DNA from 2 places in the Methylobacterium sp. NMS14P genome. Region 1 is predicted to be linked to the other one. Evidence: riboswitches for the same ligand, from Rfam matches in the RefSeq annotation. Region 1 holds a riboswitch; the other holds the start of a gene.
The links. Region 1 has a riboswitch for cobalamin ahead of LOK46_RS16795 (CbtB domain-containing protein). Riboswitches for the same ligand answer to the same signal wherever they lie in the genome.
Positions count from the first base shown of each region.

Region 2: linked by a shared signal. The riboswitch ahead of LOK46_RS07730 (class I SAM-dependent methyltransferase) and the one ahead of LOK46_RS16795 (CbtB domain-containing protein) in region 1 are both predicted to bind cobalamin.

Region 1 covers NZ_CP087106.1:3,501,852-3,507,618, reverse strand. The annotation lists gene cobN (cobaltochelatase subunit CobN) at 1-1,615, opposite strand, end outside; gene cobW (cobalamin biosynthesis protein CobW) at 1,662-2,696, opposite strand; gene LOK46_RS16805 (DUF1636 domain-containing protein) at 2,693-3,094, opposite strand; gene LOK46_RS16800 (CbtA family protein) at 3,087-3,839, opposite strand; gene LOK46_RS16795 (CbtB domain-containing protein) at 3,856-4,038, opposite strand; cobalamin riboswitch at 4,074-4,268, opposite strand; gene LOK46_RS16790 (discoidin domain-containing protein) at 4,430-5,767, shown strand, end outside.
Region 2 covers NZ_CP087106.1:1,640,108-1,645,874, reverse strand. The annotation lists gene LOK46_RS07735 (TonB-dependent receptor) at 1-1,897, opposite strand, end outside; gene LOK46_RS07730 (class I SAM-dependent methyltransferase) at 1,894-2,688, opposite strand; cobalamin riboswitch at 2,796-3,008, opposite strand; gene LOK46_RS07725 (class I SAM-dependent methyltransferase) at 3,092-3,748, opposite strand; gene LOK46_RS07720 (ABC transporter ATP-binding protein) at 3,763-4,527, opposite strand; gene LOK46_RS07715 (FecCD family ABC transporter permease) at 4,524-5,564, opposite strand; gene LOK46_RS07710 (ABC transporter substrate-binding protein) at 5,561-5,767, opposite strand, start outside.

The sequences.
Region 1 (5,767 bases):
GCACCAGGGCGTCGAAATGCTGCCGCAGGCCGAGATGGAAGGCCAGGTAGGCGTGGGTCGGGGCCCGGTCGAGGTCGTGGTAGCCGGTCTTGCGGTCGGGGTCGCGGCCGCGGTCGGGCTGGAGGAAGACCGCGAGGCCGTCGTCCCGGACCATCCGGAACCGGAGGGCGCCGTCGACGCAGGCCGGGTCCGCTTCGGCCGCGCCCCAGCTGTCGGTGACGGCGGCGCGGACGTCCTCGGAGAGCGTGCGCCACCACGCCGCGTAGGCCGCCAGCGGCACCCGGAACTCGGCCGGGCCCTCCGTGAGCGCCGCCATGAGCGCGCCGGCCTCCGGCAGTGCGCCCGCCGCGTAGCCGGCGGCTGCGAGGTCGGCGGCGATTGCGCGGGCGCTCGCGGGCGTGTCGAGGCCGACCGCGAACCCGGCCCGGCCGCCGCGGGCGGGGTAGTCGGACAGCACCAGGGCCAAGCGCCGCGCCGCCCGGGGCAGGGCGGCCAGCCGCAGCCATCCCGCGGCCCGGTCAGCGAGCGCGGCGATGCCGACCTCGTAGGGCGCGGCGCGCCGCTCGGCGAAGCCGGCGATCTCGGCGCTCTCCTCCTTGAACGAGATCGGGAAGCCCGAGAGCCGGCCGTCGAATTCCGGCAGCGCGACCTGCATGGCGAGGTCGGCCGCGCCGAGACCCCGGGCGGAGGCCTCCCAGGCCGCGCGCGGCGACCCCACCGTGAAGGCCTGGAGCACCGGGCAATCGGCGCCGTCGAGGACGAAGTCGGTCTCGTCCTCGCGGGCCGAGAACGCGGTGGCGGCGATCACGAGGTCGGGCCTGCGCGCCCGCACGGCCGCGGCGACCGCGGCGGCGGCCTGCGGCTCCTTCAGGCTGGACACGGCCATCGGCAGCACGCCGATCCCGCGGGCCCGCAGCGCGGCGGCGAGGGCGACGAACGGGCCGGTGTCGCCGCCGAGCACGGCGGACCGGTAGATCAGGAGGAGCGCGACGGGCTCGGCGGCGATCCGCGCTCCGGCGAGCGGGACCGCGGTCGCGGCCGCGGCGAGGGCTGTCTCGAGGGGAAGAACTCCGCAACCGGGACACCAGGGAAAACCGCGCGGGAGCGGCACGGGCGGCTCGACCGGTCCGTCGGCGCCCAGGCGGACCGCCAGGCTCCGCAGCATGCGCCACAGGTTGTCGGGCCCGCCGGCGCGGAAATAGCCGTCGAGCTGCCCGGCGAGGTCGGGATCGGTGGAGAAGGACGCGAGGCGCGGATCCGGCCGGTCGTCGCCCGGCAGGACCGCGAGAACGACACCCTGCGCCCGCGCGGCCTCGGCGCAGCGCTCGATCCCGTAGCGCCAGTAATCGAGCCCGCCGAGGCAGCGGATCACCACCACCTTGGCGCGCGCCACCACGCGCTCGACGTAGAGGTCGACCGAGAGCGGGTGCCGCAGCTTGGCGAGCTTCGCGAGCCGCAGGCTCGGCAGGCCGGGCTCCGCGGCGTGGGCCTGCCCGACCGAAGCGAGGTCGCTGTCGGTGAATGACAGCACCACGAGGTCGCCGGGCTCCTGCCCGAGATCCACGGCCGCCTCGCCCTCGTCGAGGGAGACGGCATCGATGCGCACGAGGTGCACCGCGGCGGCCCCTAGAGCGAGTCCGGGCGGGCGTGCGCGACCGGCCTCATCCCGCGAGGGCCGCCGCGACGGCGTCCTTGTCGAAGCCCTTCAGGCCGATCACCACCAGCGTCCCGTCGCGGGCTTCCCCGGCCCGCCAGGGGCGGTCGAAATGATGGGTCACGCGGCGGCCGACGCCCTGCACCACGAGGCGCATCGGCTTGCCCTCGACCTCGGCGAAGCCCTTGATGCGCAGGACGCCGGCCGCCTCGGCCGCCGTCTCGACCCGGGCCGCGAGATCCCCCGCGGTCACCGCCGCGCGCACCGGCAGCGCGACCGTCTCGAAATCGTCGTGGTCGTGGTCCTCGCCCTCTCCGTGATGCGAGGGGCGGGCGTCGAGATCGTCCTCGGCGGCCGCGCCGAGGCCGAGCAGCACCCGCGGGTCGATGGCGCCGTTCTCGGTCTCGACCACTTTCACGGCGCGGGGCAGGTGCCCCTCGACCTCGGCGCGGACCCGCGCCCGGGTCGCGGCGTCGATCAGGTCGGCCTTGTTGACCACCACGAGGTCGGCGCAGAGGAGCTGGTCCTCGAACACCTCCTCCAGGGGGTTGTCGTGGTCGACCGACTGGTCGGCGGCCCGCTGGGCCGCCAGGGCCTCCGGATCCTCCGCGAAGGCGCCCGAGGCCAACGCCGGGCCGTCGACCACCGCGACCACGCCGTCGACGGTCACCCGCGAGCGGATCGCCGGCCACTGGAACGCCTGGACCAGCGGCTTCGGCAGGGCGAGGCCGGAGGTCTCGATCAGGATGTGCTCCGGCGGCTCGGCGCGGCCGAGGAGGGTCTCCAGCGCCGGCACGAAATCGTCCGCGACCGTGCAGCAGATGCAGCCGTTCGGCAATTCGACGATGGCGTCCTCGGTGCAGCCCTCGACGCCGCAGGCCGCCAGGAAGGACTTGTCGAAGCCGATGTCGCCGAACTCGTTCACCAGGATGGCGAGGCGGCGCCCCTTGGCGTTCTCGACCACGTGGCGGACGAGGGTCGTCTTGCCGGCCCCGAGGAAGCCGGTGACGATGGTGCAGGGGATCTTGTTGACGAGGGTCATTCCGCGGCCTCCAGGGTGCCGGCGGGGAGCGGGCGGGGTTCTGGGAAAGGGGGGATGCGGGCGATCACGCCCTTGCGGAACGCCTCCGGACGCTCGCGCCAGGGCACGATGCCGTCCGGGGTCGCCGCGTAGGCCGCGAGCCCGCCGAGGATGATCTCGGCCGAGGCGGCCGGATCCATGTCGCCGTAGACGTAGGTCCAGCGGTCGGCCGCGGCGACCGCCACGGTGCAGGGCCGCTTGCAGACCGACAGGCACTCCACCGCCTCGACCCGCAGGTCCGGCGTGCCGCCGCTTTGCGCTCGGAGCGCCTCCAGCAGGCGGGCCCCGGCGCGGGGCCCGTCCGGGTCGTCGTCCGGGCGGCGGCAGGCGGTGCAGACGTAGAGCACGGTCTCAGGCACGGGCCGCCCCCCGATCAGCGCCGCGGGCGAAGGCCTGCCACGCCCAGCCGAGCCCGAGCCCGATCAGGATCCAGAACACGAAGCTGATGGCGAGCGACCGGGCGGCGAACTGGGCGGCGAGCGCGGCCGGGAGTTCGGACGAGGCCTCGGGCGCCTGCGGGGCGCCGACGACGTGCGGGGTGATGATCAGGACGAGCCCCCCGAGGATCGTGATCAGCGCGCGGCGGATGGTGATCAGGTAGAGTCCCATCCCGGTCGCCGCGGCGGTCATCACCCACCACGCCTGACGCGTCGCGAGCGGCGCTGCCGCGCTGCCGGGCAGTTCCGGCGGCAGGCCGAGGCCCGGCGCGAGGGCGACGCTGGCGAAGCCCGCCACCGCGAAGGCGAGGCCGACCTGCGGCGTGGGTTCGCGGCCGCAGGCGAGCATCACCGCGCCGAGCAGCAGCGCGTAGCCGACGCCACCGACGAGGGTCGCGAGCCCGGTGAAGGCCATCCGCGGCAGGCCGGGGCCGGGCTGCCATTCCGGCGCGGCGTCGGGCGCGGCGTGGTCGTGCCCGGCATGGGCCAGCACGATCGGGAGCGCCTTGATCGGGAGCGCCTTGGCGGCCTGACGCGGCGCCTCTTGCTGCTCGTAGCGCTCGGCCGCCACGATCAGCGGCGAGGTCAGCGTGAGTTCGAGGCCCGTCACGACGGCAGCCGCGAAGAAGCCGGCGGCGAGCGCCGCCGACAGGAGCCGGATGATCATCCCTGGTCCGGGGACGTCAGTGGCAGGGGAAGTTCTGGGTGTGTCGGAAATCGTGCGCCGCGTTGTGGAGCGCGATCGCCGGCGAGAAGCCCGCCATGAACAGCAGGCCGAGGCCCAGCACGGCCGCGAACGCGACGGCGATCGGGCGCTCCGATGAGCGGGTGCCGGCGGCGACGGGGGCGAGGGTTTGCGTCGTCATCAGAAGCGTCTCCAGCCGCCCCACCGGCGGCATTGCGGGATCCTGTCGCGACGGCAGGTCTCCTGGCTCGCGGCTCGGCGCGCCCACCGCCTTCCCGGATCGCTCCGGTGGCGCATGGCGGGCGCTCGCCGCTGACAGTTGCGGGGGCAGCCGCGGAATCGGGGCTTCAAACCCCTCACCGCATTCCCTTTTCACCCCGTCTCCGGGGCACCGTCGCCCGGCCGTTGTAGACGCATGACCGCCGGGACACAACGGAGCGGCGCCGGATCGCGACCGTTTCCCGCGCCCGCCCCGCTATCGGGGCGGGCTTGACGGCCGCGCCCCGGAGCGGGCACCGCCGCACCCGATACCCGCCCGGCCCCGGCGCGGGCCCTGAACTCCCGGAGACCCGATGGCCCCGACAGACGATCCGACCCCGGTCCTCGTCGATCTCGCGGCCGGCCGTGACCGGCGGATCGTCTCCGATGCGGCGACGGGAACGACCTGGCTCGAGGTCGACCTCGGCGGCCGGTTTCCGATCCACTCCGTCGCCCTGCGGTCGGGGGAGGCGGCGGTTCCCCCGGAGCCCGGCGACGTCGCGGTGGCGGTCTCGCAGGACGGCGCGACGTGGACCGAGCCGGACCTCGCCGGCTGGACCGCGACCCCGGACGCCCTCGTCGCCGCGATCGTCCCCGACGAGCGGGCTTGGGCGCGCGCGGTCCGGATCGCCGCGCCCGCACCGGCTCAAATCATCGGCGTCGGGATCCGGGCCGACGAGGCCGCGGTCGACCTGATCGCGCTGCGGGCGATGCTCGGCCTCGACGTGACGCTCCTGAACGAGAAGTCCGGCGCCAACGTCTACGTCACCTACAATCTGCGATCGGCGCCCGACCGCGCCAGCCACGCCCTGGTCGGCCTGTCGCTGTTCGAGAACGGCGCCTTCGGCAACTGCCTCGTCCAGTACATCATCGCGGTATCGATCGCGAAGGCGCTCAACCTGAAATACATCAAGGTACCCAAGGTCGACCGCAGCAAGGTGATCTTCCTGACCGAGCGCCTGACCTGCGACGGCATCACCTTCATCCCGCCGGACGAGCCGCTGCCGCCGGACGGCTACTTCCTGTCGGGCCTGTTCTTCGACCCGACGCAGTTCGAGCGCGTGACCGCGCTGCGGGGACCGACGGACTCGCGCGCGATCGTGCAGAGCGTGATCCGGCCGCTGTTCAACGGCCTGCCCGAGACCTTCCCGGCCAAGCCCGACGACCAGCTCCTGATCCACATCCGCTCGGGCGACATCTTCAGCACCTGGGTCGATCCGCACTACCCGCAGCCGCCCTTCGCGTTCTACCGGATGGTCATCGACCGGTTGCTGGCCGAGGGCCGGATCCGCTCGGTCAAGCTCGTGTTCGAGAATCGGCTGAACCCGGTCATCGCGGAGGTGGAGGCCTACGCGGAGCGACGCGGCCTGCCGGTGGAGATCCAGAGCGAGTCGCTGATCTCCGACGTCGCGGCCCTGGTGAACGGCCGCTATCTCGTCTTCGGGCTGGGCACCTTCGGGCCGGGGATCTGCCACCTCTCGGATCGGGTCGAGCAGGTTTTCTACTTCGCGTCGAACTGGCCGCAGGGTTTCCAGTCGATCCCCACCATCGGCAAGGTCGTCGAGGTGCGCGATCTCGAGGGCCGCTACATGAAGGTCGGGGAGTGGCAGAACACCGAGGCACAGCGCCGGATGATGGTGGAGTACCCGGCC
Region 2 (5,767 bases), 1.9 Mb from region 1:
TGTTGTACCAGACCGGACCATTGAGCACGCCCTGCAGCTGTATGGTCCAGGGATAGGGCACCCCTGCCTGTCCGAAGCGCGTGCCGAGGGCGAGCTGGTAGAGGTAGACTCGCTCCACCCGATGGGTGTTGGCCGAGGCCACGGAGAGTGAGCCTTCGTCCTTCATGTCGAAGTTGTAGTTGCCGTTGGCGTAGGCCTTCCAGCGCCAGATCCCGGGCTCCCACGCGAGCATGCGCAGCATGTCGGTCTCGTACTGGACTTCCACGCCGCGGATGAGGACGTCGCCGGGATTGTTGATGTAATCCGAGGTGTTGACGTTCCCCGGCCGAGCGCGCGTGATGATCCGGTTCGAGATGACGTTCTGAAACAGGGCGACGTCCAGGCGGGAGACCGTGTCGGCCAAGGTCATGCCGACCTCGATCTGCTGACTGGTCTCGGGTCGGATGTTGGGGTTGCCAAAGACGCGGCCGCCGCCGAGCGTGTTGAAGTCGGCAGCGAGTTCCGTAGCGGTTGGCGCCCGAAAGCCGGAGGACGCGCCGACCCGGAAGGCTGCCCAGTCAGTCGCCTTGTAGGTCGCACCCACAGAGTAGGTCGTCGCCTCGTAGGGGCGCGACCCGTTCACCTGCCCCGTGAGATAGGGTGTCGGGTCGAAACTCGTGGTGCCGAAGGTTTGGCGGATGCCACCACGCAGGGTCACCCGGTCGTCGAACAGGCGCTGCGTATCTTCCAGGTAGAGGGCATGGAACTGGTCGGTCTGGTTGTTGTCCTGCGGCGAGACCTGCGCCAGCGGGTTCCCCGGGACGCCGGCTCGGAAGCGGTCGGAGCGCAGCTGACTCGTCTCCCAGTCCCAGCCCAGGAGGAGATCGTTCCCGGCGAATAGGTTGAACCGCGGTTGAAAGCGGGTGCCGGTGATGTCGAGGTAGCGTGTGTTGAAGTCGGCCGCCGTACCGCGAACCGGAAGCCCGGTGTTGCCACGCTGAACCGGCGAGGCCCACTTGAAGCGATCCTCGTCGTTGACGCGGTAGAACTGCGCGAACAGGCTCATTCGGCCGTCGTCTGACCGACCGGTGTAACTCGCGTCGAACGAGCCGTTGAGGCGATCGTCCTTGCTGTAGATGTTGCCGCCGGAGCCGCGGAAGCCGACACCGTAGATGCCGTCGCTGCGCAGCGTGAAATCGAACCGGTTGTTTGGGTCCACCTGCAGGCCGAGCGCGCCGGTGATACCCATGCGGCTCCATTGCGTGTTGGCCATGCGGCCGCCACCCGATCCGGCGAAGTAGTCGTCGCGTTGGGCGCCAGAGACGCCGAGATAGTAGTCGAACGGGCCGGCGACGCCGCCAGTCTGTGCCCAACCGTCGGCGAGGCCCCAGTTGCCACCGATGCCCTGGATCAAGGTGCCGGGCGCGGTGCGGCCGGTCTTGAGGATGATGTTGATGACGCCGCCGATGTTCTGGCTGCCATAGATCACCGAGGACGGGCCACGGATGATCTCGATGCGCTCGACGTCGGCGATGGAGAGTTTCGACAAGTTGGCGGTACCGGCGCGCCGGCCGTTCATCAAGACGAGGACTTGGCTCTTGAAATCCTTGCCCTGCCCATCCGTGGCACCGCCTCGGATATTTATCGAGGTTTGACCGGGCGTCCACTCCGAGAAGAAGCCGACGGCGTAGTCCTCCAGCACGCCCGTGACGGATTTGGCCGTCGAGTTCTCGATCATCGAACGGTCGATGACCTGCACCGTGCCGGCGATCTCCGAGCGCGGTTCCGGTCGGCCGGTCGCAGTCACGACGAGCTGGTCAAGGCTGACCTCGGGGCTGTCCTGCGCCGTTGCGGTCGTTGAAAGCGCACTGCCGCAGGCGAACGAGAGAGCCAGGGATACGAGGCGGCGGAGCGTCACGAGTCTTGCCTCCAAACGAGGATGGTCGATGCGCGGGGCACGGAAAGGCGATGGCCACCCGCGACGGGGACGGCCTGCGCGGAGAGGTGATCGGCAAGCGCTAGGCGTCTGGTGTCCGTCCGTGACCAGCTCAGGCGATCGGCGAGGTAGGAGGACAGGCGCACCAGGTCAGGCACGATCGCGCTGAAGGTCCAATCGGTGCGGGCGGCGATCGCCGGTTGGTCGGCCCGTGGCAGGTTCGCCAGAACGAGGTCGACGCCTGGCGTCTCGTCCTCGCCGTGCCACTCCCGCGGAAGGCAGCCCGCAAGGCAGAGCCCGCGCGGGCCGTTCTGGGCTGGCACCACCCAGACGACGCTGCGCCGGGCCCATCGCCGGCAGCGGACGAGGAACGCCGCAGCCTCTGTGAGCGGTGCCGGCATGTTGGCGGCAAGCACCGTATCGGCACAAGCCTCCGGCAAGTCGGCTTCCCGCCAGCCAATCTCGTACAGCCGCGGCGGCGGTGCCACAGCTCGCAGCCGATCCTGCATGGTCGGCGCAGGCTCGATCGCTGCCCAGACTGCTTCCCGGTCCCGCAAGGCGCGGCCGAGTTGCCCGCCCCCGGCGCCGATATCGAGCAGGTCGCCAATCTCCGGTACGGCCGCGCGCACCAATGGAGCAACGCGGGCAACATAATCCGAGGCGTCAATGCCTGCGGCGTAGAGTTCGAGCGGATCGATGCCGGTCGGATCAGCGACGGACGTGAATGGGTGTGTAGTGCCCGGAGGCACCCTGGTTGATCGCGCCTGTTCCATCGGTCCTTCCCCGAACCCGAGCGGGGATGGCGTCGATGGGCGTAGGCAGCCGGCGCAGCCTTCGAGGCTGCACGCCGCATACGGCCCGTCGGGACACCCCGCCCACGAGACATGTCTTGGTCAGGGCAGGTCTCCTGGCTCGCGGGTCGCCGTCATCCGTCAGGCCTTCCCGGTGAGAGACTCACCAGTGACGCTGATCGACGGAGGACTCGCCGCTTACAGTTGCGGGGACAGCTCCGGCCTGGGCGTGAAACGCCGCACCGGATTCCCTCTTAGCTCGCCATCATGTGATGACGAGAACCTTGACCGTGGTTCAAGAACCAAGCGGTGCGATGATTGTCAACTGCCTTGAGCCGACCCCAAGGCTAGGCTTCCCGCGTTCGTCGCTCGACCTGCTGCAAAATCACCGCTTGACGGCAGAGAGGACAAAAACGGGGACATCCCCCGGATAAGGCGGCGTTCGGAAAAGATGCTGCCAAGCCGTCGTGTCGGTGAACCCAGCTTCTGTCAGGAGGTCTCGTGCATCGGCCTCGGTGAGCCCAGCATGGAACGGGAGGAGCCGTGCGAGCTCGGCGGCGTAGTCCGAACGATTCTCTGGTGCTGCCGACCACAGACCGTCGGAGACGACGATGCGCCCTCCCTGCCGCAGGATGCGGCGCGCGACCTCAAGCGCTTCAGCGGGCCGCTCCAGCGTCCAGAGGACGTTTCGGATCGTGACGATGTCGGCGCTGGCAGGCTCCAGTGGCGCCTCCGCGATGAGGGTTTGAACGAACTGGACGTCGAGCATTGCATGCCTCGCAGCCTCCCGTGCGACGCCCAGCATCTCCGCCGAACCGTCAACGGCTCGTACTCGATGACCAAGCGCTGCCGCGGCCAGAGCGCACGCCCCCGTGCCCGTTCCGAGGTCGACGACGTCCTTCGGCTCGCCGGCAGCGAACGCCGCGGCGAGCACCTCCTCCCAAAGGTCCGGGGTTCGGACATGGGACGCCGCGCCATTGAAGTGGGGGGCCCGGCTGTCCCAATAGGCGGTCACGCCCGCGGCGACCTCGGATGCGCTCATGTCGTAGGGCTCCATCAATCCGGACGGTACTCAATGTGGGGCCGGCCGCTGAGTGCAGAGACGCGGACCTCGGCGCGCACCCCGAACACCTCCGCGATCATCTCGGCGGTCAGCACCGCCTCCGGCGGCCCGGAACAGACCAGGCGCCCCTCGTTCAGGACGGCGACCTCGTCGCAGAACAGGGCGGCCAGGTTCAGGTCGTGCAGGGCGACGATGCTGGTGACGCCGAGCCCTCGCACAAGGGCGAGCACGTCGAGCTGGTGGCGCACGTCGAGGTGGTTGGTCGGCTCGTCCAGCACGAGCTCGCTCGGCTCCTGAGCGAGGGCGCGGGCAATCTGCGCGCGCTGGCGCTCGCCACCCGACAGCGTCTCCCAGGGCTGATCGCGACGCGCGTCCAACCCGACCTGCGCCAGGGCGCCCTGGACCGCCGCCTCGTCGGCCTCGACCCAGGGGGACAGGGCACCCCGGTGAGGCGTGCGACCGAGGCGCACGACCTCCGTGACCGTCATCTGCGACTGCGTGCCCGCATGTTGCTCGACCACGGCGATGCGACGCGCGACGGCCAGCCGTGATAGAGCCCCGATGTTCGTGCCGCCGAGGGTCACGACCCCGCTCCTCACCTTCCGTAGGCCGCAGAGCAGGCGCAGCAGGCTCGACTTGCCAGAGCCGTTCGGCCCGACGAGCCCAAGCATCCGTCCCGGCGCCGCCTCCAGGCTCACGCCGTCGACGATGATCCGCCCGCCTGCCCCCCATCGCAGGTCCTGCGCCGCGAGCGTCATGCGGGCCGCCGCGAGCGAATGAGGATCAGGGCGAAGGCCGGAGCCCCGAACAGGGCCGTGACAACCCCGATGGGCACGACCTGCCGCGCGATCAGGACGCGGGACAGGATGTCGGCCAGCACCAGGAACACCGCTCCGGTCACGAGCGCTGCCGGCAGCAGGCGGCTGTGGCGCGGCCCGACGACAAGCCGGACGGCGTGCGGGACCAAGAGGCCGACGAAGCCGACCGCCCCCGCGATACTGACCATGATGGCGGTCATCGCGGCCGTCGTCCCGAACAGCACGAGGCGGACCCGGGATACCGACACGCCGAGCGCGGCGGCGGCGTCCTCGCCGAAGGTGAATGCGTCGAGACTGCGGGCATGCGCGAGGCAGACCGCGAACCCGGCGAGCGTCACCGGTGCCGCCAGCCACACGTCTGGCCAGCGCACCCCGCCCAGACTGCCGAGGAGCCAGAACATCACGCCGCGCGCCTGCTCGGCGCTGGCGAAGGTGGTCACGACGGTGGCCGTCGCGGCATTGAAGATCTGGCCCGCGGCCACGCCCGAAAGGATCATGCGCTCGCTGGTGCCGCCGGCGCCCATGGCGAGAAGGGCGACCGTCACGAGGGCCAGGACGGCGCCGAGCAGGGCGCCGCCCGAGACCCCGACCGCCGCACCGCCGAGGCCGAGCACCATGACCGCGACGGCGCCGGTGGAGGCGCCCGCCGAGATACCCAGCAGATAAGGTTCGGCAAGCGGGTTGCGCAGGAGTGCCTGCAGGATAACGCCGCAGACCGCGAGCGCGGCTCCGCAGCAGGCAGCGAACAGGGCGCGGCTCAGTCGGTAGTCGACGAGCACGCCCTGCTGGATCGGGTTCACCGCGTAGCCGAGGCCGAACAGCGCATTGCCGAGCGCCTGCAGGGCGACCGGGAGCGGAATGCGCATCTCGCCGACCGTCATGCCGAGCGCGACGGCAAGACAGAGGAGTGCCAACGACGCGAGGGCCGCGGCCGCCCAGGGCAGCCACCCGGAACCCGGAAGCGCGGCTCTCCTCATCGAGCGAGCCCAAGCGCCTTGAGGTCGTTGGCCAGCGCCCCGATGCCGTCGACGGTCCCGAGCCCTGGCCGTGTCGCCGCGACATCCATGACGACGATGCGGTTCTCGCGCACGGCGGTGAGTTGGCTGGCGACCGGGTCGGTCCGCAGGAAATCGAGCTTCGCCGCGACGTCGTCGGCCGGGAACAGGCGCCGGTCCATTCG